Regions from separate parts of the Sulfitobacter sp. M39 genome, predicted to be linked through region 3. Evidence: riboswitches for the same ligand, from Rfam matches in the RefSeq annotation. Region 3 holds a riboswitch; each other region holds the start of a gene.

Region 1 (10,541 bases), 1.5 Mb from region 3:
CGGCCTGCGGTCGTCGGTAGCCATGGGGGCGACCTTTGGACTGGGCGGGCTGATGTTGATGCCGGTGCTGCTGGCGACCGGCGGCCCGCTGCTGGCTTCGTGGGGCAATGCGGCGGTCGGGCTTTATATGGCGTTTGTGCCGATGTTTCTGGGCTATATCTGTTTCGGCTACGGGCTGTCGCGGGTGCGGGCGAGTACGGCCACGACCCTGACGCTGATCGAGCCGGTGGTCGCAGCACTGCTGGCCGTTGTCGTGGTGGGCGAACGCTTGCCCCCCCTTGGCTGGGCCGGCGTGGGGCTGGTTGTGCTTTGCCTGTTGGTGCTGACCGTACCGACGGGGCGGGGCGCGCAGCCAGTGGCCCCGATCCCGCCCAAGTAGTATCAGATCGGCCTGACGCTGCGACATGGGTAAAATTCTTGCGCTTTTGCTACCTATATCACGGCGTTTTAGTCTAGAAGCGTCGCCAAGCCGCCCCATGCCCCGCCATGGCCCGATAGATTGCAATGACGACCTTACCAAAAAGGACCGCCACAGATGAGCGCCACAGCCCGTAAGACCGCCCCCATGCCGACGGATATTCTGGCCCGCAAAGGGGGGGCTCCGCTGGTGAGCCTGACCGCCTATACCACGCCGATGGCGCAAGTGATGGATGGCATCTGCGATTTCGTGCTTGTGGGCGATTCAGTGGGGATGGTGCTGCACGGGCTGCCCTCGACGCTGGACGTCACGATGGAGATGATGATCCTGCATGGTCAAGCGGTTCGGCGCGGGCTGACCCAGTCGATGCTGGTGATCGATATGCCCTTCGGCAGCTACGAGCAAAGCCCGGCCCAAGCCTTTGAGAACGCGGCACGCTTGATGCGCGAAACCGGCGCCGGTGCGGTCAAGCTTGAAGGGGGGGAGGTGATGGAAGACACCATCGCCTTCCTGACCAAACGCGGCATTCCGGTGATGGCGCATATCGGCCTGACGCCGCAGTCGATCCACACGCTTGGCGGGTACAAGGTGCAGGGGCGCGGTGCGGCAGCCACGCAGCTGATGGCCGACGCGCAGGCGGTGACGCGGGCAGGGGCCTTTGCCGTGGTGCTTGAGAAAGTGCCGCAGGCTTTGGCGGACCAGATCACTGAAACGGTCGCCATTCCCACCATCGGCATCGGTGCGTCAGCACAATGCGACGGGCAAATTCTGGTGGTCGATGACATGCTGGGGCTGTTCACCGCCTTCAAGGCGAAATTCGTAAAACGCTATGCCCATCTGGGCGATGACGCAAAGGCTGCGGTGCAGGCCTATGCCGATGAGGTCACGGCGCGATCCTTCCCCGGACCCGAGCATGTATTTTCTGACGAGGTTTCCAAAACATGACACCCGAAATTATCCGCACGCTGGTTGAACTGCGCAACAAGGTCGCCGGATGGAAAGCCGCGGGCGAAAGCGTCGCCGTGGTGCCGACGATGGGCGCGCTGCATCAGGGCCACCTGAGCCTCGTGCGGGCCGCCAAAGCGGCGTGCGACCGTGTGATCGTGACGATCTTTATCAACCCCAAGCAATTCAACAACCCTGAGGACTACAAGAACTACCCCCGCACCGAGGAAGAGGATGCGCGCAAGCTGATCGCGCTGAAGGCGGATGTCGTCTATGTGCCCGATGGAGAACAGATGTACCCCAACGGCTTCGCGACGACGGTATCGGTCGAAGGTGTCACCCAAGGGCTGTGCGGGGCGCATCGGGCAGGGCATTTTGACGGCGTGGCCACCATCGTGACCAAACTCTTTACCCAGACCCAGGCCGACAAGGCGTTCTTTGGCGAAAAGGATTATCAGCAGCTACAGGTGGTGACCCGTCTGGCGCGGGATCTGGACCTGCCGATAGAGGTGATCGGCTGCCCCACCATCCGCGAGGAGGACGGGCTGGCCATGTCCTCGCGCAATCTGCTGCTTTCGGATCGCGCCCGCACCTGGGCCCCCGAACTTCATCGCGCGATGGAGGAGATGGCGGAAGGGCTGCTGGCCGGAGGCGATCTGGAAGAGCTGCGCGCCGCTGCGGTGAAGCGGGTGGAACGTGCGGGCTTTACGCAGGTGGAATACCTTGACCTGCGCTCTGCTGACCGGTTGGAGGTGATGACCACGCCCGACCGCCCCGCACGTCTGTTGGCCGCCGCGTGGCTGGCCGGTGTGCGGCTGATCGACAATATCGCCGTCGGTTAAATCTTCATCGGTTAGCAAAGAAAAGCGGGGCCCGCGAAGGCCCCGCTGATCGTTTGGCTCAGAATGGGTCGGCGTTACTTGCCGCCGATGCTGAGGGCAGAGGCCATACCGGGGGCTTTGGATTCCCCGCCCAGCTTCTCGCGCACACCGGCCTCGATCTTGTCGCCAGTCTCCTTGTCGATATTGCGCCAGTATTCAAAGGCACGGACGAGCACCTTTTCGCTGACACCGTCGCAGAGGTGCCCCACGACATTCGACACCAGACGCTCGCGACCGTCAGCATCCATCACCTCGCGGACGAGCTTGCCAGCCTGGCTCCAGTCGTCATCATCGGGGCGCAGCGTATAGGCCTGGCGCACCATGTCGCCGTCGGAATACCATAGGCCAGCCTCGTGCTGGTGCGGCTGCGCGGATGGCCCACCGTAAGAGTTAGGCGCGTACACCGGGTCAGACACTTTCTCTGTCCGGCCCGCACCATCTTTCGAATAGCTATGGGTGGGCGAGACGGGCTTGTTGACCGGAATCTGCTTGTAGTTCACGCCAAGCCGCGCGCGGTGTGCGTCGGCGTAGGAAAAGCCCCGTGCCATCAGCATCTTGTCCGGCGACAGACCCACGCCCGGCACCATATTGTTCGGCTCGAACGCGGCCTGTTCGATCTCTGTATGGAAATCGGTGGGGTTGCGGTTCAGGGTCAGCTTGCCGACTTCGATCAGCGGGTAGTCCTCGTGCGGCCAGACCTTGGTCAGATCAAACGGGTTGATGCGATAGGTCTTGGCATCCTCGTAAGGCATGATCTGCCACTTGAGCGTCCAGCTGGGGTGGTTCCCGTCGCGGATGTTGTTGAACAGATCGGCGCGGTGGTAATCGCCGTTGGTCCCCGCCAGCTTGTCGGCTTCGTCTTGGCTAAGGTAGGCATTGCCGTCGCCCTGATCGGTGTGGAAGTGGAACTTGACCCAGAACTTTTCACCCTCGGCATTGACCAGCGAATAGGTGTGGCTGGAATACCCGTTCATCTCGCGCCAGTTTTTCGGAATGCCACGGTCGCCCATGAGATAGGTCACCTGATGTGCGCTTTCGGGCGAGAGCGTCCAGAAATCCCACTGCATGTCGTGGTCGCGCATGTTGTTATCCGCACGGCGTTTCTGGCTGCGGATGAACTGCTGGAACTTGATCGGATCGCGGATGAAGAAGATCGGGGTGTTGTTCCCCACCATGTCAAAGATACCTTCGTCCGTGTACATCTTGATCGAAAAGCCGCGCGGGTCGCGCCATGTGTCCGGGCTGCCGCGTTCGCCTGCCACGGTCGAAAACCGCATCACCACATCGCATTGCGCGCCGGGCTGGAAGATATTCGCCATCGTGTACTTCGACACGTCTTGCGTCGTCTCGAAGGTGCCAAAGGCGCCCGAGCCTTTGGCGTGTGGCTGGCGCTCTGGAATACGTTCGCGGTTAAAATTCGCCATCTGTTCCAGCAGATAGGCGTCATTTAGCACGATCGGGCCATCGGGGCCAACGGTCAGCGAATGTTCATCGCTTTGAACGCGAATGCCGGCGTCTGTGGTTGTGGGAGGGGTTTGCTTCTTGTCGGTCATCTGTAGCTACTCCTTCAGGATCCACTGGCAAAACCTGTAGCGTGACGGATGGTTCCCGACAAAATGCGTAAGGAGTTGGATAGAGGTGTGGCCTGTTGCGCGGCTTAATGGGTCGCCGTGTGAAAGCGGATCACCTGCGCGTTATCCGCCGGATCGACAAGGAAATGCCCGCAGACGCCAAAGACCTCGCGCAGGAGGGTTTCTGTCATGATCTCGGAGGGGGTGCCGATGGCGCGCAGCTTGCCATCTTGCAAGACGCAGATCCGGTCGCAGAGCGTGGCTTGGTTCAGGTCGTGCAGGGCGATGATCGCCGTTGTCGGCAAGCGCTGGATCAGCTCAAGGATCGACAGCTGGTGGCGGATATCCAGATGGTTCGTCGGCTCGTCTAGCAGCAGCACTTGCGGCCTTTGGGCCAGTGCACGGGCGATATGGACGCGCTGTTGTTCACCGCCCGACAGCGTGTGCCAGTGGCGGTCGCCAAAACCCGACAGATCCACATCCGCCAGCGCCTGCGTGACGATGGCGTCGTCTCCTGCGCTCCACCCGCGCAGGGCCGACAGCCACGGTGTGCGGCCCAGTTCAACGGCATGGCGCACGGTGATGCGGTCAGCCGTGTCGGCGTGTTGTTCAACCAGGGCCAGCCGTTGCGCAATGTCGCGCTGGCGCATCTTTGCAAGCGGCGCGCCGTCCAGTTCGACCCGCCCGCGCGAGGGTTTCTGAATACCGGCAAGCATATGCAGCAGCGTGGATTTGCCGGACCCGTTCGGCCCGATCAGCCCCAGCTTTTCGCCCGGCCGCAAGGACAGGGACACGTCATCGACGATGGCGCGGTTGCGCACTCGCCAGCCCAGTTCGTGACACGACAGGATCATGGCGATGTCCTTTTGCCGATCAGGATAAGCGCAAAGACCGGCGCGCCGACCAAAGCGGTCACGACTCCGATGGGCAGCACTTGGCCCGGTACAATCACCCGTGAAATCACATCGGCGAAGACCAGAAACACCGCCCCCGCCAGTGCAGATGCAGGCACAAGGATCGCATGTCGGTGACCCACGACGATCCGCATGGCATGGGGGATCACCAGCCCGACAAAGCCGATCGCACCGACCACCGAGACCATCACCGCCGTGACCAGCGCCGCCGTGCCGATCAGCAGCAGCTGCACGCGGCGCACCGGAATGCCCAAGGACGCGGCGCTGTCGCTGCCGAAGGTAAAGGCATCCAGCGCGCGGGCGTGCCACAGACAGGCCAGCAGCCCGATCATCGCCGCGGGCAGGGCGCTCAGGACATCGGGCCAGCGCACGCCCGACATATTCCCCAAAAGCCAGAACATGATGGCACGGGCCTGTTCGGCATTGGCCGATTTCGTGATCATCAGCGCGGTCAGGGCGTTGAACATCTGGCTGCCCGCAATACCGGCCAGCACGATCACCCCCGCGGCCCGTAGGCCCACACCGCCGCCCGCCGCCTGCGCCAGCAAGGCGACAAAGGCAAAGGCCACCAGCGCCCCGCTGAACGCACCGATAGACAGCGAGATTGCACCACCCCCCAGCCCGAGGATGGTCACCGCCACAGCACCCGTGGACGCCCCCGCAGAGATCCCCAGCAGATAGGGATCCGCCAGCGCATTGCGCAGCAGTGCTTGCAGCACGACGCCCGACAGCGCCAGACCGGCGCCACAGCACATTGCCACCACGGCCCGCGCCATGCGGTAGTTCCACACGATGCCCTCGTCGATCTTGTCGACCGCATAGCCCGCGTTCAGCGCCTTGTTGGCCAGCACCTTCAGCACCACCAGCGGCGGGATAGAGACCTCGCCGATGGCCGCACCAAACAGCAGTGCGGCCAGCAGCACCGGCGGGATGATCACCCACCAGTGCCACTGCGGCCTGCGCATCACAGAGCGGTCGATTGCGGTCATTCGGCCAGATCGAAACCGGACAGCGCGTCAGCCATCGTTTCCAGCGCATAGATCGCACGTACGGTCGGGTCCATCGCATGGGCATCCATGGTGATGATGCGGCCCTCTTTCACCGCGGTCATCTCGCGGGCGACGGGGTCGTTCATCAGGAAGGCGCGCTTTTTCTCGATGTCATCCGCAGGGAAGCGGCGACGGTCCATTTTGGCGAGCACGATGAACGTCGGGTCGGATTTCGCCAGAGTCTCCCATCCGACCAGCGGCCATTCCTCGGCCGAGGTCACGACGTTTTCAACGCCAAGCTTGTCCATCATATAGGCGGGCACACCCTGTTGACCTGCCACATAAGGGTCCGCCGCCATCTCGGACGACGAGAACCAGAACAACGCTGATGTACCCTGAGGCAGGTTCAGCGATTTGGCCTTGGCCACGGCCTTTGCTTCGCGCGATTGCAGGTCTTGCAGCAGGGCGGCACCGGCATCTTGCGCGTTGTAGATCCGGGCAAGTTCCTCGATGCTGGTATACAGCTGCTGGGTCGTGAACAGTTCAGATCGTGTGCCGTCCGCGCCGACAGAGTTATCCTTGGCCGCGCAATCGGTGGGCATCACATAGGTCGGCACGCCCACCTCGTGAAAGCTGTCGCGGGTGCCGACCATACCTTCGGGGCCGACGTGCCATTCATACATCACGGTGACCAGATCGGGGCGTTTACCCAACACGCTTTCAAAGCTGGGATCGTTATCCGCCAGCCGTTCAATCGCATCGTTGGTGTCTTTGAACTCTGGCAAAACAGGGCTGAACCAGACAGAGGTTCCCGCGATCCGGTCCTGCTGACCCAGCAGATACAGGATCTCTGTCGTGGATTGCCCGATGGTCACGGTGGTCTGGGGGGCCGCGTCAAAGCTAAGCGTGTGGCCGCAGTTATCGATGGTCAGCGGATAGTCTGTCTCTGCGCCAAGCGCGGTGCTGCCCGCAAGGCTCGCAATCAGAGTCAGGCTGGAAAAAAATGGTTTCATATCAAGGGCTCCGGTTGGTCCGATGCCGGGGTCTTTGAATAGAAAGACAAGGGGCTAGCCAAACGGCGCGCGGGCGCATTTTGGTCTGCGCGTGTGGTAAGATCCGGTCCCATCATCATCCTCTCCCGAGCAACCCCGCCCGGTGTTTCAGGTTCAGTGTCGGCAGGTCTCCTGACTGACGGATCGCGGCTGTCCCCGCCTTCCCGGACCTTGAGGCCCAGTGGCATGATGGAGGTAGCTCACCGTCTACAGTTGCGGGGGCAGTTCCGGTTCATCCAGACCAAAGCGCGGATGGCGAATTCCCTATTATTTCCCGAAGGAAACCGACCCGGTTTCGATGACAGTTGTCCGCCCACCCGTCAAGTTGCGTTTTTGGGGGCACCATCGTGTGACAAAGGCAAATGACGCAGGTTACAGTTCCGCAGAACGCGCTAGAGGCATGAACAACAAACGGATGGAAAACCAAGTGGCAGCCCGTAGGGGAGTCGAACCCCTCTTTTCAGGTTGAAAACCTGACGTCCTAACCGATAGACGAACGGGCCACTTAACTTGTGAGCGCTTCTTTAGGCAAAGCCATCGGCGGGCGCAAGTGGAAGCAGCGTGAGAAAGGGGGGAAATACGGCAAAAAATTCACGGGGTTTGATACCACATTCCTAAGTGCCATTGATGCGGGGCGCTTGACTGTCCGCTTGCTACGGCGTGCGCCGTGCCAGTCCAAACCGGCCCCGAACAGCGAACGAAACGCATCTCGCCCACATTCACAGCGTAGTATGTTGGGATGTCAGGGAAAGGCACAAGTGGCAGCCCGTAGGGGAGTCGAACCCCTCTTTTCAGGTTGAAAACCTGACGTCCTAACCGATAGACGAACGGGCCACTTAGCTTGTGAGCGCTTCTCTAAGGAATGCGGCGCAGGCGCGCAAGCAGAAATCGAAAGAAAATGAAAAATTTTTACGCAGGTGCCGCATCTTCCAGACGCAGCTGCACGGACTGTCGGCCGCGCCAGGTATTGATGTCCAGACGACCGGCCAGATGGAACCGTGCACCACCGTGGTTTTCCAGTGCCGGGCCAAGCGGGCCGTCAAATGCGCCAAAGGCGATGGCGTCCATTTTGGTGTTGTTGCCGTCGCCAAAACTGATCTTGAGGTGGCTTTCACCCACCCGCTTGGCAAAGCGGATCTGCATGTCGGCAAAGGCATATCGCGGGGCAGGGGCACCGGCCCCAAAGGGGCCTGCCTGCTCCACCTGCTGCGCCAGTTCCACCGTCGCGGCGGCGGGCATCAACATGCCGTCCAGCTTCAGGTCTGCCGCGCCGGCCAGATGCGCGCCCTGCTTGGCCAAGAGCTCTGACAGCCGCGCCATCGCTTCCTCCAGCTTGTCTTCGGCAACGGTCAGACCGGCGGCCATCTTATGCCCGCCGCCCTTGATCAGCAGCCCCTCCGCCGCCAGCCGCTGGATAGGCGCGCCCAGATCGATCCCCGAGACCGATCGGCCGGAGCCTTTGCCGATGCCATCCTCGAACCCGATCACGATCGACGGCCGGTTCGACGCCTCTTTAAGCCGCGAGGCGACGATGCCCACCACGCCCGGGTGCCAGCCCGCGCCCGAGGCCCAGACCAAAGGCGCGTCAAAGCCGCGGGCCTCTGCCTGATCCAGCGCGGCGGCGCGCACGGCGGTTTCGACATCGCGGCGCTCGGTGTTCAGCAGGTCCAGCTTTTCGGCAAGCGACTGCGCCTCATGGGGATCATCGCAGGCCAGCAGCCTTGCCCCCAGATCCGCTTGCCCGATGCGCCCGCCCGCGTTGATCCGCGGGCCAAGCAGAAACCCAAGATGATAGGCCGCCGGGGCCGTATCCATCCGCGCCACATCGGCCAAGGCGGCAAGCCCCAATCTGTCGCGCCGCGCCATGACGCGTAGCCCCTGACGCACAAAGGCGCGGTTCACGCCGATCAACGGGGCGACATCGGCCACCGTGGCGAGCCCCACCAGATCCAGCAGCGCCATCAGGTCAGGCCCGCGTGCGCCCGCTTCGCGCAGTTGGCGCCCTGCCTCGACCAGCATCAAGAACACCACTGCCGCGGCACAAAGATGCGCCAAGGCACCGTCTTCATCCTGCCGGTTGGGGTTCACCACTGCCAAGGCGTCGGGCAGGGTCTCTCCGCCCAGGTGGTGGTCCAGAATAACGACATCCGCCCCGACCGCCGCGGCCACCGGCCCATGCGACAAGGTCCCGCAGTCAACGCAGACAATCAGATCATGAGCCGCGGCCAGCTCGGCCATCGCGGCGTCGTTGGGGCCATATCCTTCGTCGATCCGGTCCGGCACATAAAGCGTCGCGGTGCAGCCCATCTCGCGCAGCCAGACCAGCAGCAGCGCGGCAGAGCTGCCACCATCGACATCATAATCCGCAAAAACGGCAATCCGCTGACGCGCTTTGACCGCAGCTAGAAAACGGGTCGCGGCTTTCTCCATGTCGCGTAGGGAACGCGGGTCAGGCAGTAGATCACGCAACGACGGCGCAAGAAACGCCTCGGCCTCTTCCGCCGCCACGCCGCGCCGCGCCAGCACCTGACACAGGGCCAGCGGCAGGCTGGTCTGCTGCACGAGAACTTCGGTCGCGCGTTCCACCTCGACACCGGGGCCAACCCAGCGACGCCCCGTCAAAGACGCATTAACACATAGAAAGCTCATGCATCTCCCCCTTCCAAATGGTCAAAAATCCTCGCCGAAGGCATCCGCCCCATCCTCCCCACAATGGGAAGGGCAGGGGGCAGCCGCGCCCCTCGGGGTTACAGATCCTCGATCCGCAGCGCCACGGGATCACTTGCCAGCACACCGGTTTTCGCCATCGCGGCCAGAGCCTCGTCCAGCGCGGTGCGGCTGCATTTATGGGTGACGATCAAGACCGGGGCCTGATCGCTGCGGTGTTCGGTCTGGCGCATGCGGTCGATGCTGATGCCGGCCTCGCCCAGAACGGTGGCGACTTTGGCCAGGGCACCGGGCTTGTCCAGCAGGCCCATTCGCAGATAGAAGGCGGCGGGGCGCTGCGACAGGGCTGCAGTGGCCGAGGCGAGCGTGGCTGCCTTCTGACCAAAGACCGGGCCATGCCAGCCGCGCGCGATATCGCAGATGTCCGACAATACAGCGCTGGCGGTGGGGCCTTCACCGGCACCGGGGCCGCGCAGGACGATCTGCCCGATCGCATCGCCTTCCAGCACGATCATATTGGTCCCCCCCGCGAGCTGTCCCAGCGGAGAGCTGTCGGGCACAAGGCAGGGCTGCATGCGCTGTTCCAGCCCGCGGCCGGTCATTTGCGCGACGCCCAGAAGCTTGATCTTGTATCCCATATTCGCGGCAGCCTGAATGTCGTCGATGCTGACGCGCTGGATGCCTTCGATCTCGATCCCGTCGAAATCCACTTGTGTGCCAAACGCGATCGAGGACAGGATCGCCAGCTTATGCGCCGCGTCAATCCCGCCGACATCAAGGTTCGGGTCCGCTTCAAGATAGCCAAGCGCCTCGGCCTCTTCGAACAGGGAGTTATAGCCGTTGCCGGTCTCTTCCATGCGGGTCAGGATATAGTTGCAGGTGCCGTTCATCACGCCCATGACGCGGGTGATCTCGTTACCGGCAAGGCTTTCCGTCAACGCCTTGATCACGGGGATGCCCCCGGCTACGGCGGCTTCATAGCGGATCAGCGCGCCGGCGGCTTCGGCTTGTTCGGCCAGCGCCTGACCGTGGATCGCCAGCAGCGCCTTGTTGGCGGTGACCACATCCTTGCCCGAGGCGAGCGCGGCTTCGGTCGCGTCTTTG
Region 2 (10,541 bases), 1.1 Mb from region 3:
GGTGCGGATTCAAGCGCTGGTCAATGGGCTGGATCGCCTGTTCCCCTTGATCCTCAGGGCATTTGACGCGCGTCGGCGGATTTACCTGCATTCTGATCGCAAACGTCAAAGGGGGGATGCCATTTTTTCGCGGTCACCTGCCATGCAAAATCCGCATATCGCCGCCAGCGCCAATATATCAAGGCGCTTGGCAGTACCGCGCGGTACCGACCTCTTTAGCAATGTTGCAACACCGGCATTTCGTATGGCTGCCTTACGGTTTTATCCCGCGGGCAGCGGCGTTAGATCGGCCTTCTCAAATGGTCTGCACCCTTGCAGATCGGGCGAATAAGGAATTTTGAGATGAAGATGAAACACTCGCTTGGCACAGTGACCGTTGCTGCCCTTGGTCTGGCGTCGCTTCCCGCGCTGGCACAGGCCCAAGAAGGCCCCGTCTGGGACGTTTACGGCCAACTGAACTTTGGCGTTCTGAGCGTTGACGATGGTGAAGACACAAACACCACGTTTATCGACAACGACAACTCCAACAGCCGCGTTGGTCTGACCATGACCCAAGCGCTGCAAAACGGGTCCGAACTGCGTCTGACCTTCGAAGCAGGCCTTGGCCTGACCGGGTCCTCCGCCATCAATGGCGATGACGACAGCCTGGATTTCGACTACCACCGCACCGAACTGCGCAAACTGGACCTGACATACCGCACACCAAACGCGGGTATCTTCTCGTTTGGTCAAGGCAGCACATCGACAGATGGCTCGGCCGAAGCTGACTTCTCGGGCACCGGTGTGGCCGCCTATGTGGGCATCAGCGACATCGCGGGCAGCCAGCAGCTGCGTTTCGCGGATGGCACCCTGTCGACCGTCGCAATCGGGAACACCAACGGCTCTTTCGACGGCAGCCGTCGCTTCCGCGTGCGCTATGACACACCTGTGTTCAACGGCTTCTCCGCATCGGTTTCCTACGGTCAGGAAGTCCTGAGCTCGGGCGATGACAACGACTACACCGATGTCGGCACACGCTACGTTCAAGACTACGGCGACTATTCGGTTGACGCGCGCTTGGGCTATTCGTTCCGCGACACCAGCAACGATCTGGTCATGGGCTCCGCCGCTGTTCTGCACCAACCCACCGGTCTGAACCTCGCGGTTTCCGCAGGTCGCCGCGTGGCGGGTGACGCAGACTACGCCTACATCAAAGCGGGCATCACCCGTGATTACATCGCAGCGGGTTCGACATCCTTCTCCGTTGATTACTACGACGGGAACGACTTCGTTGTCGCAGGGTCCAGCACCTCTTCCGTGGGTGTCGCCGTTGTTCAGCGTCTCGACGCGTACAACACCGAGCTTTACGCAACACACCGCACCTATGACTTCGACGATCCGTCGGCATCCTATCAGGATCTGGACGTGACCTTCGTTGGTGCGCGCTGGAAGTTCTAAGCAACACACGCCTTTGCCCGACCTATTCGGGCAAAGGCATTTCCGTTTTGCGCCCTCAATCGTGAATTGCTCAATCTGCAGATTTCCGGCATAAATGCCAGCAGCAGTTAGGGCAGCCTCGGGATCAACCCGGCGTCCGAGAGATGAGGCAAAACGATGGTACGACTTTTCACGATGATCTGTGTTGTTGGCACGCTGGCCGCTTGCGGCGGACCGCGCGGCTATAACCCCAGCGGCGGCTTTGGCCGGGGCGCTGTCTTGTTCGCCACCGGGCCGATCCACAACGCCTGTATGAAATCGGGGCGCAAACAGGCGAGCGCGGCGCGCTGCGGCTGTATCCAAGCCGTTGCCGATAAAGAGCTTTCTTCATCAGAACAGCGCCGTGGCGTACGCGTCTTCTCGGACCCTCACAGCCTGCAAGAGGCTCGCCAGTCCGACCGCCAAAGCGACAATGATTTCTGGGCTGTATGGAAAGCCTATGGCCAGACAGCGTCGACGCTGTGCAGCGCCACCTAAGACCGTGACACCAGCGGCAGGGGTACGCCCCTGCCCTAGATCTGTGGCCGCGTGGGCGCACCGAACCGGTCAATCAGGCGGTCTTTGATCTGATCACGGGCGGCGCGGTATTGCGCGATCTTGGCATCGCGGGTTTCCCCCAGCCCTGTCGGATCGAGGATCGGCCAATATTCCACCGTCAGATGATAAAACCGCGTCAGTTCCAGCGCACGGCGTTGGCTGGCGGGGCTCAGCGCGATGATCAGATCGAAAGAGCTTAGATCATCACCCCAATTCTCCATCTCGTCGAAACTGCGGGACCGGTGGCGGGACAATTCGACATCCAGCTCTTGGCACACCGCGATAGAGAAGCCGTCGATTTCCAGATCGTTCATCACGCCGACGGATTGCACATAGGTGCCCGTGCCGTAGAACTTTTTCATCAACCCTTCAGCCATAGGCGACCGCACCGCGTTGTGATCGCAGCAAAACAGCACCGATTGGGGCAGCTTCTGGGTCATCTAGCCGCCGTAGTGCAGGACGCAGATGAGGGTGAACAGGCGGCGGGCCGTATCGGTATCGATCTCGGCCTTGCCTTCAAGCCGCTCTTGCAACACCCGAGAGCCTTCGTTGTGAATCCCGCGCCGTGCCATATCGATGGTCTCGATCTGCGAGGGGGCGGATTTCTTGACCGCCTCGAAGTAGGATTCGCAAATCTGGAAGTAATCTTTGACAACCTGCCGGAACGGCCCGAGCGACAGATGGAATTCCGCCGCCTTTTCAGCGCTTTCGGTGTTCACATCGAAGACCAACCGTTTGTCACGGATCGACAAGCCCAGATGGTACGGCCCTTGCGGCACCGGGCGATCATCGCGCGACGGCAGGGTAAAAACGTTGTCCTCCAGCAGATCAAACATGGCGACCTTGCGCTCTTGCTCTATCTCGGGCGTGGGCGGGGGCAGGTTCGCGTCGTCAAGCGCGATATGCGTGATCCGGGACATGGGGACGTCTCATCTAGTGTTTATCCCGCCGACCTTAGACCGGGCGGCGGGGTTCTACAATTGACATCGGCGGGACGGACAAAGGGCCGTTGCGTCAGTCGTTCAGTTTGCGCAGCCGTGCGGTGACCGACAGACCGTGCGCCTCAAGGCTTTCGGATCGCGCCAGACGTTCCGCCGACGGGCCGATTGCGCGCAGCGCGTCCGGCGTCATCCGTGCCAAAGTCGTGCGCTTCATAAAGTCCAGCACCGACAGCCCGCTGGAAAACCGGGCAGAGCGTGCCGTGGGCAGCACGTGGTTCGGCCCGCCCACATAGTCGCCAATCGCCTCGGGCGTCCATTGACCAAGGAAGATCGCCCCCGCGTGGGTGATCTGCGCGCTCAGCGCATCCACATCCGCGACACAAAGCTCAAGGTGCTCAGGAGCGATACGGTTGCTCAGCTTGGCGGCGGTCGCCAGATCCGGCACGGTGATGATCGCCCCGTTCTCGCGCCAGCTGGTGCCCGCAATCGCGCGCCGTTCCAGCGTTTCCAGCCGTGCATCCACAGCATCCGACACCGCGCGGCCAAAGGCCTTGTCCGTGGTGATCAGGATCGATTGGGCGCTTTCGTCGTGTTCGGCTTGGCTAAGCAGATCAAGCGCGATCCAGTCAGCATCGTTGTCACCATCCGCGATCACCAGAATTTCGGACGGGCCCGCAATCATGTCGATGCCCACCTTGCCAAACACCCGCCGTTTCGCGGCAGCGACATAGGCATTGCCGGGGCCGGTGATCTTGTCGACGGGGGGGATCGTATCGGTGCCATAGGCCAGCGCCGCCACCGCCTGCGCCCCACCGATGCGGTAAATCTCATCGACGCCCGCCAGCCGCGCAGCCAGCAACACCAGCGGGTTCAGCACCCCGTCCGGCGTGGGCACGACCATCGCAAGCCGTTCAACCCCCGCGACCTTGGCCGGGATCGCGTTCATCAAGACAGAGGACGGATAGCTTGCCAGACCACCGGGCACATAAAGCCCTGCGGCGGATACGGCGCTCCACCGCCAGCCGAGCGTGGCACCGGCGTCGTCCTGCCACTGTGCATCCTCGGGCAGTTGCCGTTCGTGATAGGCCCGGATGCGCGCCGCGGCGAGTTCAAGCGCTGTGCGATCCGCGTCGGAAACTTCGGCAACCGCGGCGTCGACCTCTGCCGCGGTGATGCGCAGGGTGTCGGGGGTCAGCGCGATGCGGTCGAACTTCTGGGTCAGCTCGATCACCGCAGCATCGCCCTTGGCCCGCACCTGCGCAATGATCTCGGCCACTGTGTCATCCACATCGGGGCTGTCTTCACGTTTGGCAGAAAGCAGCGCGGTGAACGCCTGTTCGAAATCGGGCTGATCGAAGTCTAGGAATTGGGGCATCGGATGTCCTTTGCAACGTGCAATAGGCTTTGAAGGGATGCCACGCGGGCGATCCGCACGGCAAAGAATGTGGAAGAACGCTTAGGTCGGATGTTCCGGCAGTTTGCGCGACGGGGCCACATAGGGGCGCGTCACATCCTTCAAGGTCACATCCAGCGCTTCGACCGTCAGCCGGATCACACCATCCCCCGCGAGGGTCAGCAGCACGTCGCCCGAGGGCGCATCGGTTTCGGTAAATTCGATCTGCAACAGCGACAGGATGGTATCCGCATCCCCCTTGTTCACGCCTTGGCTGGACACGCGCTGCACGTTGCTGAACATCAGGATACTTTGCACGCGTTCCGGGGCGTGGCGCGACTTGCCCGCGTCTTCCCACCGCACGCGGTTCAGCAACAGGGCAAAGCGCCCCTCCTTCTGCAGCCAGCGCATTTCCGAACCCGGAAACACAGCATCCTGCGCCAGCGAGGAGATCACCTTGAGGTCATCGGCATCCAGCGCGCCGAGGTTCAGCGGGGCTTCGCGCCCGTCTTCGAAACGTGCATCTTCGGTCATTGGTCTTTGATCCGTTCAATATTTGCGCCCACGCCGCGCAGTTTAGCCACCACATGTTCGTACCCGCGATCCAGATGGTAGACACGGCTGACGCGCGTTTCGCCTTCGGCGGCCATACCGGCAAGGATCAGAGAAATCGACGCGCGCAGATCGGTCGCCATCACCGGCGCACCTTTCAGCTTTTTGACGCCATGCACCGTCGCGGTGCCGCCTTGGACCTCGATATCGGCCCCCATGCGGATCAGCTCGGGCGCGTGCATAAAGCGGTTCTCAAAGATTTTCTCTTCCAGCACCGAGGTGCCCTCCGCCGTACACAGCAGCGCCATCATCTGGGCTTGCAGGTCGGTGGGAAAACCGGGGAAAGGTTCGGTGGTGACATTCACCGCGTTGATCATCCCGTTGCGCCGCGCAACTTTCAGACCCTTGTCCGTCTCGGTCACGTCGATCCCTGCCGCGTCAAGCTTTTCGCAGAAAGCCGACAACAGGTTGATGCGCCCGCCCAGCAATTCAACCTCGCCACCACACATCGCCGGGGCAAGCATATAGGTGCCAAGTTCGATCCGGTCGGTCACAACACGGTGGGTCGCCCCATGCAGGCGGTCAACGCCCTGAATCTCGATCCGGCTGGTGCCGTCGCCTTCGATCTGCGCGCCCATGGCACGCAAACAATCCGCGAGATCCACGATCTCGGGCTCGCGGGCGGCGTTGTTGATCACCGTCGTGCCCTTGGCCAAGGTCGCCGCCATCATAATGTTCTCGGTCGCGCCGACAGAGGCAAAGGGGAAGTCGATGACCGCACCTTTCAATGCCCCGCCTTGCGCCTTGGCGTGCAGATAACCGTCACGCAAGTCGATCTCTGCGCCCATCAGCGCCAGACCATCGGTGTGAATATCCATCGGCCGCGCACCAATCGCGCAGCCGCCGGGCAATGATACCTGCGCGTGCCCTTCGCGGGCCAGCAGCGGCCCCAGCACAAGGTTCGACGCGCGCATCTTGCGCACGATGTCATATTCGGCGCGCGTATTGATCTCGCCATGACACGACATCGCCAGAACCTGACCGTCCTGCATCGATGTCACCTCTGCCCCCAAGGACCGCAGCAATTCGGTCATGGTGCGGATGTCGGACAGGCGCGGCGCGTTGGTCAGGGTCAGCGGCTCTTCGGACAGAAGGGTCGCGGGCATAAGCGTCAGACAGGCGTTCTTGGCCCCCGCAATCGGAATTTGCCCCGACAGCGCACCGCCGCCTTTGACCACAATCGAATCCATCGTTCAGCCTTCCTTGGTTTGGCCGGTCGGCCCGTTATCTGTCTGCGCGTTATTATTTTGCGTGTCGTCGCTTTGGCTTTTGTCGCTGCGCGCACGCGCTTGCGCCTTGCGTCGGCCCATATTGGCTTTCAGCGCGGCTTTCAGCCTGTCTTCCCGCAATGCATTGGGTTTTGGCGGCTTTTGTGGGGCGGTATCCTTTGACATGTCGATTGTCTAGCGCAGCGGACCGATATGGTCCAGATTACGCTTGCACCATATTGCGAATGGGTCTAATCACCCGCCCACAGTGCTGGAGTAGCTCAGTGGTAGAGCGCGTCATTGGTAATGACGAGGTCGGGAGTTCAATCCTCCCCTTCAGCACCAGATCCCCCCTTTAAACATATCGCTTTGCCCTGATGCCTTATTTATTTGGCGTTGCGGTTTTGGCATGTGCCATGGATGCGCCTGAGGTCGTCGTCGCGCCCTCCGCACCGGAACATCCCGAATCACGATTAAATAAGAAAACCCCGACCGCTTGCGCCGCCGGGGTTTTGATTTTCACGTGAAGCAATTTAGCCGCGGTATGTCAGACCGGCAAACAGACGGCCCTGATCGCGGTGGCGCCCCCCGTGGACCGACCCTGCAACAGATGCCACACCGGCAATCAGTGACGCGGCGGCCAGCACAAAGGCGGTCAGGATACCGGCGTTGCGCGCGGTTTGCGCAGCCTCAACCGCTGCTTCTTTCGCCTCTGCCGCAGCTTGTTCAGCCTCGGCCTTGGCAGCGGCAACAGCGTCTTCGACTTCCTGACGTGCTTCCTGCGCTTGGGTCACGATCTGGTCCACGCGCTCTTTCGCCTGAGCCTGGGTCAGATCGGTGCGTGCGGCAACAGCACCGGCAAGATAGGTCCGGTCTTCCTCGCTCACCTCACCCGTGCGGTAGATATTCGCGACGATGCTGGCGGTCTGCTCTGCCAATTGCTCGGGATCGGCGGTGACCGGGTCAACCTGATTGGGGCGCAAAAGCTGGTTCGACAGGTAATCTGTCGGATCATTCTTGGCCTCATCCGGGATAGCAGCACCCGCCGCATCGGCCAGACCGGAGGCAGCACCCCCAACGGCAGAGCCCGCAGCCTCGACGACCGTACCAGCTGCTTTGCCTGCACCCGCAGCAACATTGCCCGCGGTATTAGCTGCAAAGCTCAGCGCGCTTGATAGCATCACGGCGGTGATCACAGACCCGAGGCCCCAAACAACCAAACCGTTGATCCCGTCACGTGCGGTCACTTCGTCATCCGTGGCGCTTTCGACGCGGCGGCGCATGCGGCCCGCGATATAGCCACCGGCCAGATAGGACGCGACCAGCGTGATCACCATCCACAGCGCGGTCAGCACCAGTTCAAGCGTCGATGAATTGTCGGTTCCGTCCAGCGTGATCGACGACAAGCCAAGCGCCGCGCCGAAGGCGGTCAGCAAGAGCCCGATTGCCACAGCCACAACGGTACCCGCGAAAATTGCGGGCCAGTCGACATAGGATCCATCGGCAGTTTTTTCAGTGAGTGTCGTGTTCATGTAAATGCCTCCCCGGCGTTAGTTTACGCAAGACCGATCAGCGACAATACCGCCATGACCACGACCACAAGACCTACGAGATAAATGATACCGCCCATTTGGAAGAACTCCTCTATGCGTGCCGCACGCGGTATGCGTCGGCTTCACAAAGGCAACGTCAGGGAACCGGCATGGTTCCGCTGATGATACAAAATACCCGCACTGCGGGAGGTGACGTCGCGAACGACGAGGAACCGCCTAAGGATCGCCCTGCCACGTGCCGTCAAAGATCATCTCGTCCACGGGGAGCCGTTTGCTCCAGCCTTTCACCTCAAGTTCGGGCGTCTGGTAAAGCTCGTCCACGTGGCCCAAACACAGGTAGCCGACGATTTCTATCCGGTCGGGGATCTTCAGCAGGTCACGCAGATCGGCATCGCGGAACACGCTGACCCAGCCCAGCCCGATGCCCTCGGCGCGGGCGGCAAGCCAGAGGTTCTGGATCGCGCAGACCGTGCTATAAAGATCCATGCTTTGATTATGGGTGCGCCCCAGCACGACCTTGCCGCCACGGCTGCGGTCACAGGTCACGCAGATATTGACCGGTGCCTTGCGGATGCCTTCGAGCTTTAGCGACCTATAGGTTGTCTGGCGGTCGCCCTCGAACATCTGGGCGGCTTCCTCGTTGGCGCGGTTGAAGGCGTGCCAGACCTGATCGCGTGCGGCCTGATCCCGGATGACGATGAAGTTCCACGGCTGTGACAACCCGACGGACGGTGCGTGATGCGCGGCGGTTAGTATGCGGTGTAACACATCCTCGGCCACTGGATCGGGTAAAAACTGATCGCGTACATCGCGGCGGGTAAAGATCGCCTTGTAGACGGCGTCGCGTTCAGCATCTGAAAAAGGCGCAGCGGGTGCCAGCGCAGAGGGTATCGGCATTGTTCAGTCCCCAACAATACGTTTATGCGCCAATCCCGCTGTCCATGCGGGGCAAGCTGTACTGTCTGGCCGGTCTTCTGACTTAGGGTCGTTTGGTCCGCGCGCCTTCCCGGAATATTCCAGTGGCCTATGCGCAAACCATCCCCATTACAGCGTTGGGCACGTGCCGGAGTTTCACCAGCTTCCCGATTCTTCCGCGAGGCGGACACCAGACCCGGCCATTGGGCCACGGCTGTCCGCCCGGAACAAGCCCTAACGCGGGGATCAGCCGCGTTTGGTTGCGAAAATCTTCTTCATCACGGCGTCGAACTCGTTCCACGAGATGACAGCCTTGTTGCCTGCATAGCCGTGATAATAGGACCGCCCGTTAGAGGTCGGGAAACCGGCCCAGATACGTGCGAGGTTTTCCATAAAGCGGTGGCGGCTGATCTTGCCCTTCTTGAACGCATTAAACCCCGCATCGACCAAAAGGATATCTGCCAGCCCGTCCTGCACCGCCGAGGTAAAGCGGTCATTCTTGCTCAGGCCCGCCTGTCGCACCAGACTGCGCAGCGTGGATGGAATGAACTGGTATCGACCGATGGCATGCGGTTGGCCCGGCGTGCGGTCGATCCAGCGGTAGATCTCTCCGATGGTCATTTGTGTCGGACGCTGTGGCGGCAGCCGTTTGGCCCCGTATTGCACGGCGTCATAGCCCTTCGGACCCGCCTCGGCCCAAGCGATGAGGCTTTTGAGGTCCGCGGCAGTGCTGACCCCGCTTAGCTCTTGGAAGGACCGGCTGCGGCTGCTCACGGTCTTGGACCGGACCTGCGCTTTGGGCTGGACCTTATGGCGCAGCTTGATCTGCCCCTGCCCTGCGGATTGCATAACGTTGAACGAGATGTCGCTTTGCATGGCAGAGCGCGCACCGGACAGGCTGAACCCTTCGGCGCTGACAGTGGTAGCGGCCAGAAGTGCCGCGGTTGCGATAATTGGTAGTGTGCAAGTAACTTTCATATCATCCCCCATGATGAAAAAATTTGTCATGGGACCATGGTGACCGCAGACGCCCGCGCTTTCATTTGCGCAAGCAGGTGGGTCGGAGCCATGGACGGATAGGGCGGCATATCTTTTGGGATAGGGCGCTATCCCGCGGTGCGGTTGCCCCCTCCGTTCAGACGGGCTTGGGCAGTGCGGCACGCGGATCCGCCCCGGTGTTTCACCCGAATCCAAAGAGGGGATTCGCGGTAAACCACGGAAAAAACGCATAGCCCGCGCCCCGCAAACGGGGCGTCAAGCCCGCTTCCGGGGGCTAAGCCATGATATTCATTTACTTAATTCCCGCGCAGCGGTGGTCGTTTTGTCGGAGTTGCGCTATGATTAGTCGCAAATACATAAAATGGAGAGCATCTAATGACAGATGAAACGTCGCCGGGTATCCCGACACCCGACGGGGCCGCTGCCGTAATCGACACGGATTACGAGATCGGCCAAGACAACAAAGAAGGCAGCGTGGGGCCCTTCGGCTTCGACATTCACAACCCGGTCTTCGCGATCTCGGGTGTGTGTATTGTTGCCTTTGTATTCTACACCCTCGCGCTGCCCGAACACTCTGGCGCGCTATTCACATGGCTGTTCTCGTCGGTGACAAAGGGCTTTGACTGGTTCTTTATCTCTGCCGGCAACATCTTTGTGCTGTTCTGCCTGCTGCTGATCATCACGCCTTTGGGCCGTGTGCGCCTTGGCGGGGCCGAAGCAAGCCCTGACTATACCTACCTTGGATGGTTCTCGATGCTGTTCGCGGCGGGCATGGGCATCGGTCTGATGTTCTATGGCGTCTCTGAACCGCTATCGCATTTCTCGAGCTCCATGGGTGGCACTGCTGTTGGCGAAGACGGTCTGCGCACCGATTGGGCACCTTTGGGCGCGGCCGCGGGCGATCAAG
Region 3 (10,541 bases):
CGTTGGTCTCGTAGGTGTGGGGCACTCAAAGCCTCCTGTCTTGAATTTGGGTCACTGTCAGCGGCGCGCTTTGCGGCGGATCGCCTGCGCGCCCGTGGCGGATAAGGGTGAAATGCCCGTCATGGCTGGCGGTCAGCGTAACGGGGGCAGGGGCGGGATGGGCGCAGCCTTTGGCGCAGCCCGAGATATGGATCGTGTCGTCGCTGTCGGGCGACAGATGCGCGGCGATGGCGCGGGCCGCATGGCGTGTGTCTGACAGGGCCTGACGACAGCCGGGGGCACCGGTGCAGACCTGCACACGGCGGCGCGGATCGCGGGCGTCGGTGATGAAATCGGGCAGAGGAGCCGAGGGGGTGACCCCTTCCATCAACACCATGCGCCAAGGGGTCAGCCGCAGGGCGCCAAGCTCCGCCAGCTGCACAAAGCTTTCCGCCGTGGTCTGGCCAAAGGCAAACCCGAGAAGCGTGCCTTGCGGGGTCACACCCGGCTCAAGGACGGGCGCAGCGGGCAGGGGGGCGGTATCAGCGCCCACAGGAGCCCCCTTCGTCGCGATATGCGCGGCCATGCGCCCCCGCCCGTCGGTCACGCCACCGGTGTCCAGAAACCAGCGGGCCAGCGTCAGTGCGGCATCTGCGGCAGTCTCGACGGACACCGACTGCCCCACCTCTGCCCCGTCCGCCCGGCAGATCAGGCCAGCAGCACTACGTTCGATCCGGATATCGGCGGAGGTGCGCGTCAGCACAGGCCGCGCCCCGCAATCGATAGCAAAGCCGAACTTGCTGGGCAGGTCGGGTGCGCCATCGTTGGAAAGCGCATGGGCCAGCGCTTGTGCCACGCGGTGGCTGTCGTCCCCATCCTGCCAGAACGGCGTCACGGTGATATTGCGCCGCGCCTCTGCCGCCAGATCGGCATCGACAAGGCCAATCTCGCGCAGCCCGTCAACCAGTGCGGCATGGCTATCCGTTGTCACCCCGCGCAGTTGCAGGTTCGCGCGGGCCGACAGGTCGATCATCCCGTTGCCATGGGTGCGCGCCAGCGTGGCCACGCGGCGGATCTGCTCAGGGCTCAGCCGCCCCATCGGCACACGCAGCCGCACCACCAGCCCGTCGCCCGACATCATCGGCCGCAGCGCACCGGGGCACCAGCCAAAGACCTGCGGCGCGCTCATGCGGGGCTTCCCAATTCGGCAAGGACAGAGTTGCGGCGCGAGGTCCAAAGCCCCGCCCGGTGCAAGGCATCAAACCGCGCGCGCAATGCAGCAAGTGCCTCGGGGTTGGCGTCCTGCATAAAGTCGACCAGATCATCGCGCCCCAGCGTGGCATCGAACATGGCGTCGAACAGATGGTCCGGCACGACGCCCGCCAGATGCGCAAAGGCGGCAAGGTGATCCAGTGTCGCGGCAATCTCGGCGGCACCGCGGAAACCATGCGCCATCATGCCAGTGGCCCAATCGGGGTTGGCGGCACGGGCGCGCACCACACGGGCGAGCTCTTCGGTCAGGGTGCGGGCACGGGGCTGGTCGGGGCGGGTGGCGTCCAGATGATATAGCGCGGCGGCCCCGCCCTTGCCCAAACGCTGCATCGCTGCGGCAAAGCCGGCTTCATGGGCGGCGTAATCCTCTGCCATCAGCAGATCGGTCTCGGGCAGGTCTTGCAGGTGCACGAAACTATCGGCCCGCGTCAGCTGCGTCTCAAGCGCGTCGCGGGCATAGGTGATCTCTCCGCGCGCGTCGATCGCGTAGGACGACGCAGCCAGCCATGCCTCGCCCGCCGCCGTGCGCGCCTCGTCGGAATAGTCGTCCATCGCGGTGCCGATCCCCAAGCCATAGGATCCCGGGCGCGGGCCAAAGACACGCGGGGTTTGCACCAGATAGGGGTTATCAGCAGCCGTTTCGGGACGCTCGGCCAGCTTGGCAATTGCCGTCTCGAACAACTGCGCCAGACCGGGGAACATATCGCGGAAGAGGCCCGACACCCGCAGGGTCACGTCAATGCGCGGACGGTTCAACAGCGCAAGCGGCAGAATGTCGAACCCGCTCACACGGTCGCTGCCGTCATCCCAGCGGGGGGACAGACCCGCCAGATGCAGCGCCATGGCAAACTCCTCGCCCGCCGTGCGGATGGTGGCAGAGCCCCACATGTCCATGACCAACCCTTTGGGCCAGTCGCCGTGATCCTGCAAATGCTTGCGCAACAATTCCTCGGCCAGCTTCACCCCTTGGGTATAGGCCGCACGCGAGGGCACAGCCCGTGGATCGGTGGTAAACAGGTTACGCCCCGTGGGCCACACATCGCTGCGCCCGCGATAGGGTGATCCCGACGGGCCAGGGGGCACAAACCGCGCCGAAAGCGCCGCGATCAGCCCGTCGATCTCGCCCGTCCCATGATCGCCTGCGCCAAAGACATGCAGCCCGTCGCCATATTGTGTTTCCTTGATGTCGCAGACGAAGCGGTCAATGCGGGTCAGCGCCTCTGCCGCGCTGGCGCTGGCATCAAGGCCGAGGTCCTGTTCAACCCCGCGGCCCTGCGCCTCGGCTCGGATATCGGCGATCAGCCGGTCGCGCCGCGCAGGGTCCAGCCCGTCCGCGGTCGAGTATTCATCCAGCAGCCGTTCCAACCGTCCGAATGCATCGGGCAGTTTCGATGTCACCAAAGGGGGAGGCATATGGCCCACGGTCACGGCCCCGATACGGCGTTTGGCCTGCGCGGCCTCACCGGGGTCATTGACGATAAAGGGATAGATCACCGGCATCGGGCCAATCAGCGCCTCGGGCCAACAGGCGTCAGACAGGGCGACGGATTTGCCTGGCAGCCATTCCAGTGTGCCATGGGCTCCGACATGCACCATCGCATCCGCCTGCTGTTGCAGCCACAGATAGAAGGCGACATAGCCCGGGCGCGGCGTGCGGCTTAGATCGTGATAGTCATCATCACGTTCGGCCAGCGCCCCGCGTTCGGGTTGCAAGGCGACCAGCAGCTTGCCACTGCGCAGCGCCGGAAAACAGAACGCCCCGTCGTGAAACAGAGGATCATCATGCGGCGCGCCCCAGCTTTCGATCAGATCCTCGCGCAACGCCTGTGGCAGCTTTGCAAGCGCGGCCTCATACTCTGCCAGCGGCCAGCGGAGCGTTTCGGTGCCCAGACGGCTGGCAACCGTTTGCGTATCGGTAAAGTCCTGCGCATCCACGTCATAGCCCTGTGCCGCCAGCTGCGCCGTCATCTCCCGCAGGGAGGCCAGCGCATCCAGCCCCAGCGCATGGGCCATGTTCCAGTCTTTGCCGGGGTAGGTGGACAGCACCACCCCCACCGACTTTGCCGCGTTGTCCTGCACCCGTAGCTGGTGCAAGCGCTGCACGCGATCGGCGATGAAATCCACGCGGTTCGCGTCGGCGCGATGGGCGAAACGGCTGTATTGCAGCGCCTCGTCCCGTTTGCCGGGCTGCTTGAAGCTTACGACTCCTCCGAACAGACGGCCATCGACCTCGGGCAAGACGACATGCATCGCCAGATCGGTGGGCGACAGCCCGCGCTCTGATCCGGCCCAATCGCGCCGACGCGCGGTCGATAAGGCGACCTGCACCACGGGGCAATCCGATGCGCCCAGGACCGAGGGTTCATCCGGCCCGCGCTGGGCGGAGAAAGCGGTGGCGTTCACGATCACCGCCGGATCAAGCCGGGCGATCTGCTGCGCGATCCACGGCGCGGTGTCCCCCTTGAGGCTGGGCGCGAAGAGCCCCACGGCGTCAAAGCCACGGGCGTCGAGTGCGGTGATCAGCGCATCCACAGGATCGGTATCGGCAGCCGTCAAATAGGACCGGTAGAAGGTCACAATCGCGCACGGCTTATCGGATGGTTCCGGCGCAGGGATCACACCGGTATGGGGGCGGTAGAACCCCGCCTCGGGCACGGTCTTGGCCCCTTTGGCCGGCCCCGCATAAAGCCCCGCGGCCAGCGACAGCTGCGCCAGTGCCGCCTGCGCAGCCACCGCGCCGCCCGTATCGCACAGATGTTGCAAGCGTCTTAACGTCGAATGGGGGAGCGTCGACAACGCGTCGAGCCGCGGGTCGGGTTGCCCGTCCGCAGGCAGCACCGCCAGCGCGATCTGCTGTTTGCGCGCCATATCCTGCAAGGTCGCCAGCCCATAGGGCCAATAGCTTTCCCCCCCGATCAGCCGCACCAATACCGCCTTGGCCCCCGCAAGGGTCTGTTCGGCATAGGTATCGACCGACAACGGATGTTTCAGCGCGACCAGATTGGCCAGCCGCAACGACGGCAAGCCCCCCTCGGCCCGATGCCAGCCCGCCGCGAAAGCCCCCAGATCACTGTCCGAAAAGGACAGCACCACCAGATCCGCCGGCGTCTGCCCCAGGTCTTGGGGCAGATCGCTTTGGTCCAGTCCGTGGCTTTCGCGAAAGACGACATGCATGGCGGCTTAGCCCTCCAGCACCGCGCGGATCGCGGCTTCGTTCACGTGATCATGCTCTGCGATCACAACCAGTTGGCTGCGGCGCGGCATGTCCCCCCAAGGGCGGTCGAACTGGCTGCGCACGCGCTCGCCCACGGCCTGCACAAGCAGACGCATCGGTTTGTCCTGAACGGCGATATAGCCTTTGACGCGCAGGATTTTCTGCTCGCGCGCCAAGCGCAGAATGGCGGCCTCAAGCGTGGCGACATCGGCGACTTCGCCCATGTCGATCACCACGCTTTCAAAGTCGTCATGTTCGTGATCGTCATGCCCGTCGTGGTGGCTGGGGCGCGCGTCGATGTCATCTTCGGCGGCAGCTTCCAGACCCAGCACAACGCGGGGGTCGATCACGCCTTCGGTCATCGGAATGATCGGCAGCTTGCGCGGCGCATGCGCCTCGATCACCTTGCGCGCGGCCTCGACGCCCTCGGGGCCCGCCAGATCGGCCTTGGACAGCAGCACGATGTCGGCGCAGGCGATCTGGTCCTCAAAGACTTCGGACAGCGGCGTTTCGTGGTCCAGACTGTCATCGGCATCGCGCTGTGCGGCCACGGCCTCTAGATCGGGGGCGAACTGCCCGCTGACCACGGCTTCGGCATCGGCCAGGGTGATCACGCCATCCACGGTGATACGCGACCGGATCGCGGGCCAGTCAAACGCCTTGAGCAAGGGCTTTGGCAGCGCCAGCCCCGACGTCTCGATCAGGATGTGATCAGGCGTTTCAGGCAGGGCCATCAGCGCTTCGATCGTGGGGATAAAGTCATCGGCCACGGTGCAGCAGATACAGCCGTTTGCCAGTTCGACGATGTTCTCGGCGGGGCAATTATCAATCGCGCAGGATTTCAGGATGTCGCCATCCACACCGGCGGTGCCGAATTCATTGACCAGCACGGCCAGACGCTTGGAGCCCGCGTTCTCCATCAGGTGACGGATAAAGGTGGTTTTGCCAGCGCCCAGAAAGCCGGTGATCACGGTAACGGGGATTTTGGTAAGGTTGGTCATTCGGTAGGCTCCTGTGGGGGAATGCGGGCGATGGATTGTTTGCGGAAGACCACGGGGCGTTCGCGCCAGGGCACCACGCCATCAGATGTCTGGGCATAGGCAGAGACGCCATTCACGATATCGGACAAATGCGCGTCAGTGTCGAGATCGCCGTACACATAGGTCCAGCGCGACGGGCCACCCGACAGGACCATCGAACAGCCCCGAGAACAGGCCGACAGACATTCGGCACCGCGCAGCTGCACACCGTCGGGCAGATGCCCCGACAGCGCGTCAAACAGCTGTTGCCCGGGGCGCGGCGCGTCCTCGGCGGTGATCTGACCTGCGCGACAGGTGGTGCAGATGGTGACGGTGACCGGTTGATCCGTGGTGGTCATATCTTGCCTCATACGTCGATGGGCCAAGGGGGATCGCCAGCAGCGAACGACATGCGAACAGCGTTCTAGGCCAGTCGCGAAACACCCCGTTCGCCCGTTACAAACTATGCTGGCAGGTCTCCCGGCTTGCGGATCTAAGGCAGCTTGCCTTGCGAACCTTCACCTTCCCAGCCTTTGGGCCAGTGGTTGAAAGTTCTCTCCGGTCACGGTCGCGGGGGCGGCTGCGCTTGGCGCTGACCCAAGGCTGGATCAATGCGTATCGCGTTCCCTCTTCGCCTGTCTGGGACAGGAACCAACATACGCCCTGCATTGGTCATTTGCCCGCCCCTGTCAAGCGACGCCTGTCATAACGCAGGGGCCAAACCCGCTTTGCGCGGATTTTCCCGTTGGCGGCCAATGCGCAGCGTCACCCGCGGATGCTTGACGGGATCACCGCAGGCTGACACCAAGGGCTGCACAAAAAACACGAGGTCCCGCCATGCCCACCCGCGCCATCATGATCCAGGGCACCGGATCGAATGTGGGGAAATCCATGCTGGTGGCGGGCCTGTGCCGCGCGGCCACGCGTCGGGGGCTTTCGGTCGCGCCGTTCAAACCGCAGAACATGTCGAACAACGCCGCCGTCACCGAGGACGGCGGAGAGATCGGCCGCGCACAGGCCCTGCAAGCGATTGCCTGCGGGCGGTCCCTGTCGGTGCATATGAACCCCATCCTGCTGAAACCCGAAACCGACAGCGGGTCGCAGGTGATCGTGCAAGGGCAGCGCCACAGCACCCTGCAAGCGCGTGACTTCAGCAAGGCCCGGGCAGGGTTGATGGCCCCCGTGCTCGAAAGCTTCGGTATCCTCGGGCAAAGCGCCGACCTGATCATCGTCGAAGGCGCCGGCAGCCCGGCAGAGGTGAACCTGCGCCAGAACGACCTTGCCAATATGGGCTTTGCCCGCGCCGCAGGTGTACCCGTTGTATTGGCCGGAGACATCAACCGTGGCGGCGTCATCGCCCAGATCGTCGGCACCCAAGTGGTGATGGACCCGCAGGACGCGGCGATGATCACCGGCTTTCTAGTCAACAAGTTCCGCGGCGATGTGAGCCTTTTTGACGAAGGCTACCGCGAGATTGAACGCCGCACCGGCTGGACGGGGTTCGGCACATTGCCGTGGTTTGCCAATGCGCATTTGCTGCCTGCCGAAGACGCGGTGGACCTGTCGCGCGCCCCCTCCGACGGCGGGTTCCACATCGTCTGCCCCATGCTCTCGCGCATCTCGAACTTCGACGACCTCGACCCGCTGGCGGCGGAGGCTTCGGTGCGGCTGACCATGGTCCCCCCCGGCACGCCGCTGCCCGCGGACGCCGATCTTGTGATCCTGCCGGGCACGAAATCCACCCGCGGCGATCTGGCTTTTCTGCGCGCCCAAGGCTGGGACATCGACCTTTATGCTCATGTGCGGCGCGGCGGCGCGGTGCTGGGAATTTGCGGCGGCTACCAGATGCTGGGCCGGTTTATCGAGGATCCGCAGGGCTTCGAGGGGCCTGCAGGGCGCGAAGAGGGGCTGGGCTTGCTGGATGTCGAAACCCGCATGGCCCCGGACAAGACCCTGACCCGCGTCACCGCCGACCATGCCGCCACGGGCACGCAGATCGACGGCTATGAAATCCACATCGGGCAGACGGTGGGGGCCGATTGCGCCATGCCCTTTGCGCATATCAACGGCATCCCCGACGGGGCAGGGTCGCGCGATGGCAAGATCACCGGCACCTATCTGCACGGGCTCTTTACCAACGATAGTTTCCGCAGTGCCTGGTTGGCGCAACTGGGGCTGAGGGCAGGGCCGAGCTCCTACAGTCAGACCGTAGAAGATACGCTCGACGCGCTGGCTGACCATATGGAAACCCATCTGGACGTGTCCGCCCTGCTGGCCTGTGCCGCACCGGTTGCATAACGCCAGCGCTGACCTTTGGTCACGATCACGACGCTTGCTTAATTTTGTGATCGCGGGGATACATGCCGTCAAATTTACGCAAAGGACCCTTTGTTATGGAACGTAACCTGACCCTCGTTGCGCTGTTCGCTGCCCTGATTGCAGCACTTGCGTTGATTCCGAAATTCTCGCTTGGCTTTGGCGTACCAATCACGGCGCAAAGCTTGGGCATCATGCTTTGCGGGACCGTGCTGGGGGCCAAACGCGGCGCGCTGGCCGTGCTGCTTTTCTTGCTGCTGGTCGCTTTGGGTCTGCCGCTTCTGGCCGGTGGCAACGGTGGGCTGGGTGCCTTCATGCTGCCGTCCTCCGGCTTCCTGATCGGCTTCCCCGTGGCGGCCTTTGTCACCGGCCTGATCGTCGAAAAATGGTACGGGCCCTCGCTGACCATCGTTGCGGCGGTTGCCTCGGTCATCGGCGGGATCGTCGTGCTCTATATCTTCGGGATCATCGGCCTGTCGATCGCGCTGGATAAATCACTGCTTGAATCCGCCGCGCTGGTGACCGTGTTCATCCCCGGTGACATCATCAAAGCGGTGCTTGCAGGCTTTATCACCAGCGGTCTGGCCAAAGCGCGCCCCGCCAGCGTCCTGTCGCGCAGCTGATCCGACGCAAAGCCTGGAACAGCGAAAGCGCCCCTAGAGGGGGCGCTTTTTTCGTTGCCAGGACAGACGAAGCCTTACGCCCGCGCATAGACATCCTCGTAGCGGATAATATCATCCTCGCCAAAATAGCTGCCGGTCTGTACCTCGATCAAAACCATGGGCAGTTTGCCGGGGTTCTCCATCCGGTGCACGGACCCTAGCGGGATGTAGATCGACTGGTTCTCGCTGATCAGTTTCACGGTGTCATCCACGGTCACTTTCGCGGTGCCTTCGACCACGATCCAATGTTCCGACCGGTGGTGATGGCTTTGCAGGCTCAGGGCTGCACCGGGGTTGACCACGATGCGCTTCACCTGAAACCGCCCGCCGATCACAAGGCTTTCGTACCACCCCCAAGGCCGATAGTCGCGCGGCAGCTGCACTGCTTGGCTGGCATCCCGTTGCTTGAGCGCATCAACCGCTTCCTTCACCCGCTGCGCCTGCGATTTATCCGCCACCAGCACCGCATCGCCCATGGCGACGGCGATGATATTGTCCAAACCGATGCCGACCAGCTGCAATCCGTCGGTTTCAGACCGCAGCAGCGTGCCCGCACAATCAATCGCCGTGGCATTGTCAGAACAGACATTTCCCGCCGCGTCCGGCCCGCTTTCCAGCCAGACGGCATCCCAACCGCCCAGGTCGGACCATCCGGCGGCGAACGGCATCACCGCGAGGTTGTCCGCCTTCTCCATGATTGCATAATCGATAGAGATATCATCGGCTTGCCCCCAAGCCTCGGGCGCGAGACGGGTCAGCCCCAGATCAGAAGTCGCCCCGTCAAGCGATGCGCGCACCGCGCGCACCATCTCGGGCGCGTGGGTCTGATAGGCCGCAATTATCGTCTGCGCCGTGAACAGGAAGATCCCGGCGTTCCACAGGAAATTCCCCGCCTGCAGCATCCCCTGCGCCTGTGCGCGATCCGGCTTTTCGACAAAGCGCGCAAGGGGTTGCGGGGTTCTGGCGCGCGCGTCCGCCCCCTCGGCCAGCTCAAGATAGCCATAGCCGGTTTCGGCCCGCGTAGGCGTGATGCCAAAGGTCACCAGATTACCGGCCTGCGCGCGCGGCACCGCGGCTTGTACGGTCTGGGCAAAAGCATCGCAGTCGGGGATCACATGATCTGACGGCGCGACCAGCATCAGCGCTTGCGCGTCACTGCGCGCAATATACAGCGCCGCGGCAAGGATCGCAGGGGCGGTATTGCGCCCCTCGGGTTCGATCAGGATCGCCTGCGCCGCCCGTTCCACCTGCGCCAGTTGTTCGGTCACGATGAACCGGAACGGGTCGCCAGTCACCACAATCGGAGGGGCGAATCCGGGGCCGGTCAGACGCTTTGCCGAAATCTGGAACAGGCTTTCATCCCCCATCAGCTTGGCAAACTGTTTGGGGTAGCATTTGCGCGACAGGGGCCAAAGACGTGTACCCGACCCGCCGCAAAGGAGAATAGCGTGCATCATGAGAGGCAGTTAATCTGAAAAATTCTAACGAGAGATTAATCAAATGCGAGAGATTTAGCTGCGCAGGCGATCCTGTCGCAAAAACCAATCATACGTCTCCCGCAGCCCGTCTTTCAGATCGACCCGCGCGCGCCACCCCATGTCCGCCAGGCGCGAGACATCCATCAGCTTGCGCATGGTCCCGTCGGGCTTTGACGTATCGAACACCAGCCGCCCTTTGAACCCCGTCACCTCCGCCACCATCTGCGCCAGCGCCGCGATGCTGATGTCGCGGCCCGTACCGACGTTTATATGGCTTTGCATCGGGTGCGTCTGCGCAGCGTAGGCATCACGCGGCAGGCCCAGCACAAACAGCGACGCTTCCGCCATATCGTCCACATGCAGGAATTCCCGCATCGGTTTGCCGCTGCCCCAAATCACGACCTCCGCCGCCCCGTCGCGCGTGGCCTCGTGGAAGCGGCGGATCAGGGCGGGCAAAACATGGCTGTTCTCCGGATGAAAATTATCCCCCGGCCCATAAAGGTTCGTCGGCATCACACTGCGATAATCCACGCCATATTGCCGATTATAACTTTCGCAAAGTTTAATGCCCGCGATCTTGGCGATGGCGTAGGGCTCGTTC

The links. A riboswitch is a leader RNA that binds a small molecule or an ion and turns the genes downstream of it on or off. The one in region 3 is predicted to bind cobalamin.
Region 1: another riboswitch for cobalamin. It lies ahead of GLP43_RS07600 (ABC transporter substrate-binding protein); the one in region 3 lies ahead of GLP43_RS00365 (DUF1636 family protein).
Region 2: another riboswitch for cobalamin. It lies ahead of bluB (5,6-dimethylbenzimidazole synthase); the one in region 3 lies ahead of GLP43_RS00365 (DUF1636 family protein).

What each region holds. Positions count from the first base shown of each region.
Region 1 covers NZ_WMDZ01000001.1:1,575,296-1,585,836, forward strand. Annotated here, with positions in the region: gene GLP43_RS07570 (DMT family transporter) at 1-379, shown strand, start outside; gene panB (3-methyl-2-oxobutanoate hydroxymethyltransferase) at 536-1,363, shown strand; gene panC (pantoate--beta-alanine ligase) at 1,360-2,205, shown strand; gene GLP43_RS07585 (catalase) at 2,280-3,797, opposite strand; gene GLP43_RS07590 (ABC transporter ATP-binding protein) at 3,902-4,669, opposite strand; gene GLP43_RS07595 (FecCD family ABC transporter permease) at 4,666-5,694, opposite strand; gene GLP43_RS07600 (ABC transporter substrate-binding protein) at 5,715-6,731, opposite strand; cobalamin riboswitch at 6,876-7,074, opposite strand; tRNA gene GLP43_RS07605 (tRNA-Glu) at 7,199-7,273, opposite strand; tRNA gene GLP43_RS07610 (tRNA-Glu) at 7,530-7,604, opposite strand; gene recJ (single-stranded-DNA-specific exonuclease RecJ) at 7,680-9,419, opposite strand; gene GLP43_RS07620 (homoserine dehydrogenase) at 9,518-10,541, opposite strand, start outside.
Region 2 covers NZ_WMDZ01000001.1:1,128,327-1,138,867, reverse strand. Annotated here, with positions in the region: gene GLP43_RS05570 (porin) at 343-1,437, shown strand; gene GLP43_RS05565 (hypothetical protein) at 1,594-1,953, shown strand; gene GLP43_RS05560 (arsenate-mycothiol transferase ArsC) at 1,989-2,453, opposite strand; gene GLP43_RS05555 (UPF0262 family protein) at 2,454-2,933, opposite strand; gene hisD (histidinol dehydrogenase) at 3,028-4,329, opposite strand; gene GLP43_RS05545 (DUF2948 family protein) at 4,411-4,881, opposite strand; gene murA (UDP-N-acetylglucosamine 1-carboxyvinyltransferase) at 4,878-6,149, opposite strand; gene GLP43_RS05535 (hypothetical protein) at 6,153-6,353, opposite strand; tRNA gene GLP43_RS05530 (tRNA-Thr) at 6,438-6,512, shown strand; gene GLP43_RS05525 (hypothetical protein) at 6,701-7,699, opposite strand; gene bluB (5,6-dimethylbenzimidazole synthase) at 7,937-8,617, opposite strand; cobalamin riboswitch at 8,668-8,845, opposite strand; gene GLP43_RS05515 (hypothetical protein) at 8,882-9,643, opposite strand; gene GLP43_RS05510 (BCCT family transporter) at 10,010-10,541, shown strand, end outside.
Region 3 covers NZ_WMDZ01000001.1:61,757-72,297, reverse strand. Annotated here, with positions in the region: gene GLP43_RS00385 (precorrin-8X methylmutase) at 1-25, opposite strand, end outside; gene cobG (precorrin-3B synthase) at 26-1,168, opposite strand; gene cobN (cobaltochelatase subunit CobN) at 1,165-4,425, opposite strand; gene cobW (cobalamin biosynthesis protein CobW) at 4,432-5,466, opposite strand; gene GLP43_RS00365 (DUF1636 family protein) at 5,463-5,843, opposite strand; cobalamin riboswitch at 5,938-6,155, opposite strand; gene GLP43_RS00360 (cobyric acid synthase) at 6,322-7,782, shown strand; gene GLP43_RS00355 (biotin transporter BioY) at 7,878-8,423, shown strand; gene GLP43_RS00350 (mannose-1-phosphate guanylyltransferase/mannose-6-phosphate isomerase) at 8,498-9,919, opposite strand; gene fcl (GDP-L-fucose synthase) at 9,974-10,541, opposite strand, start outside.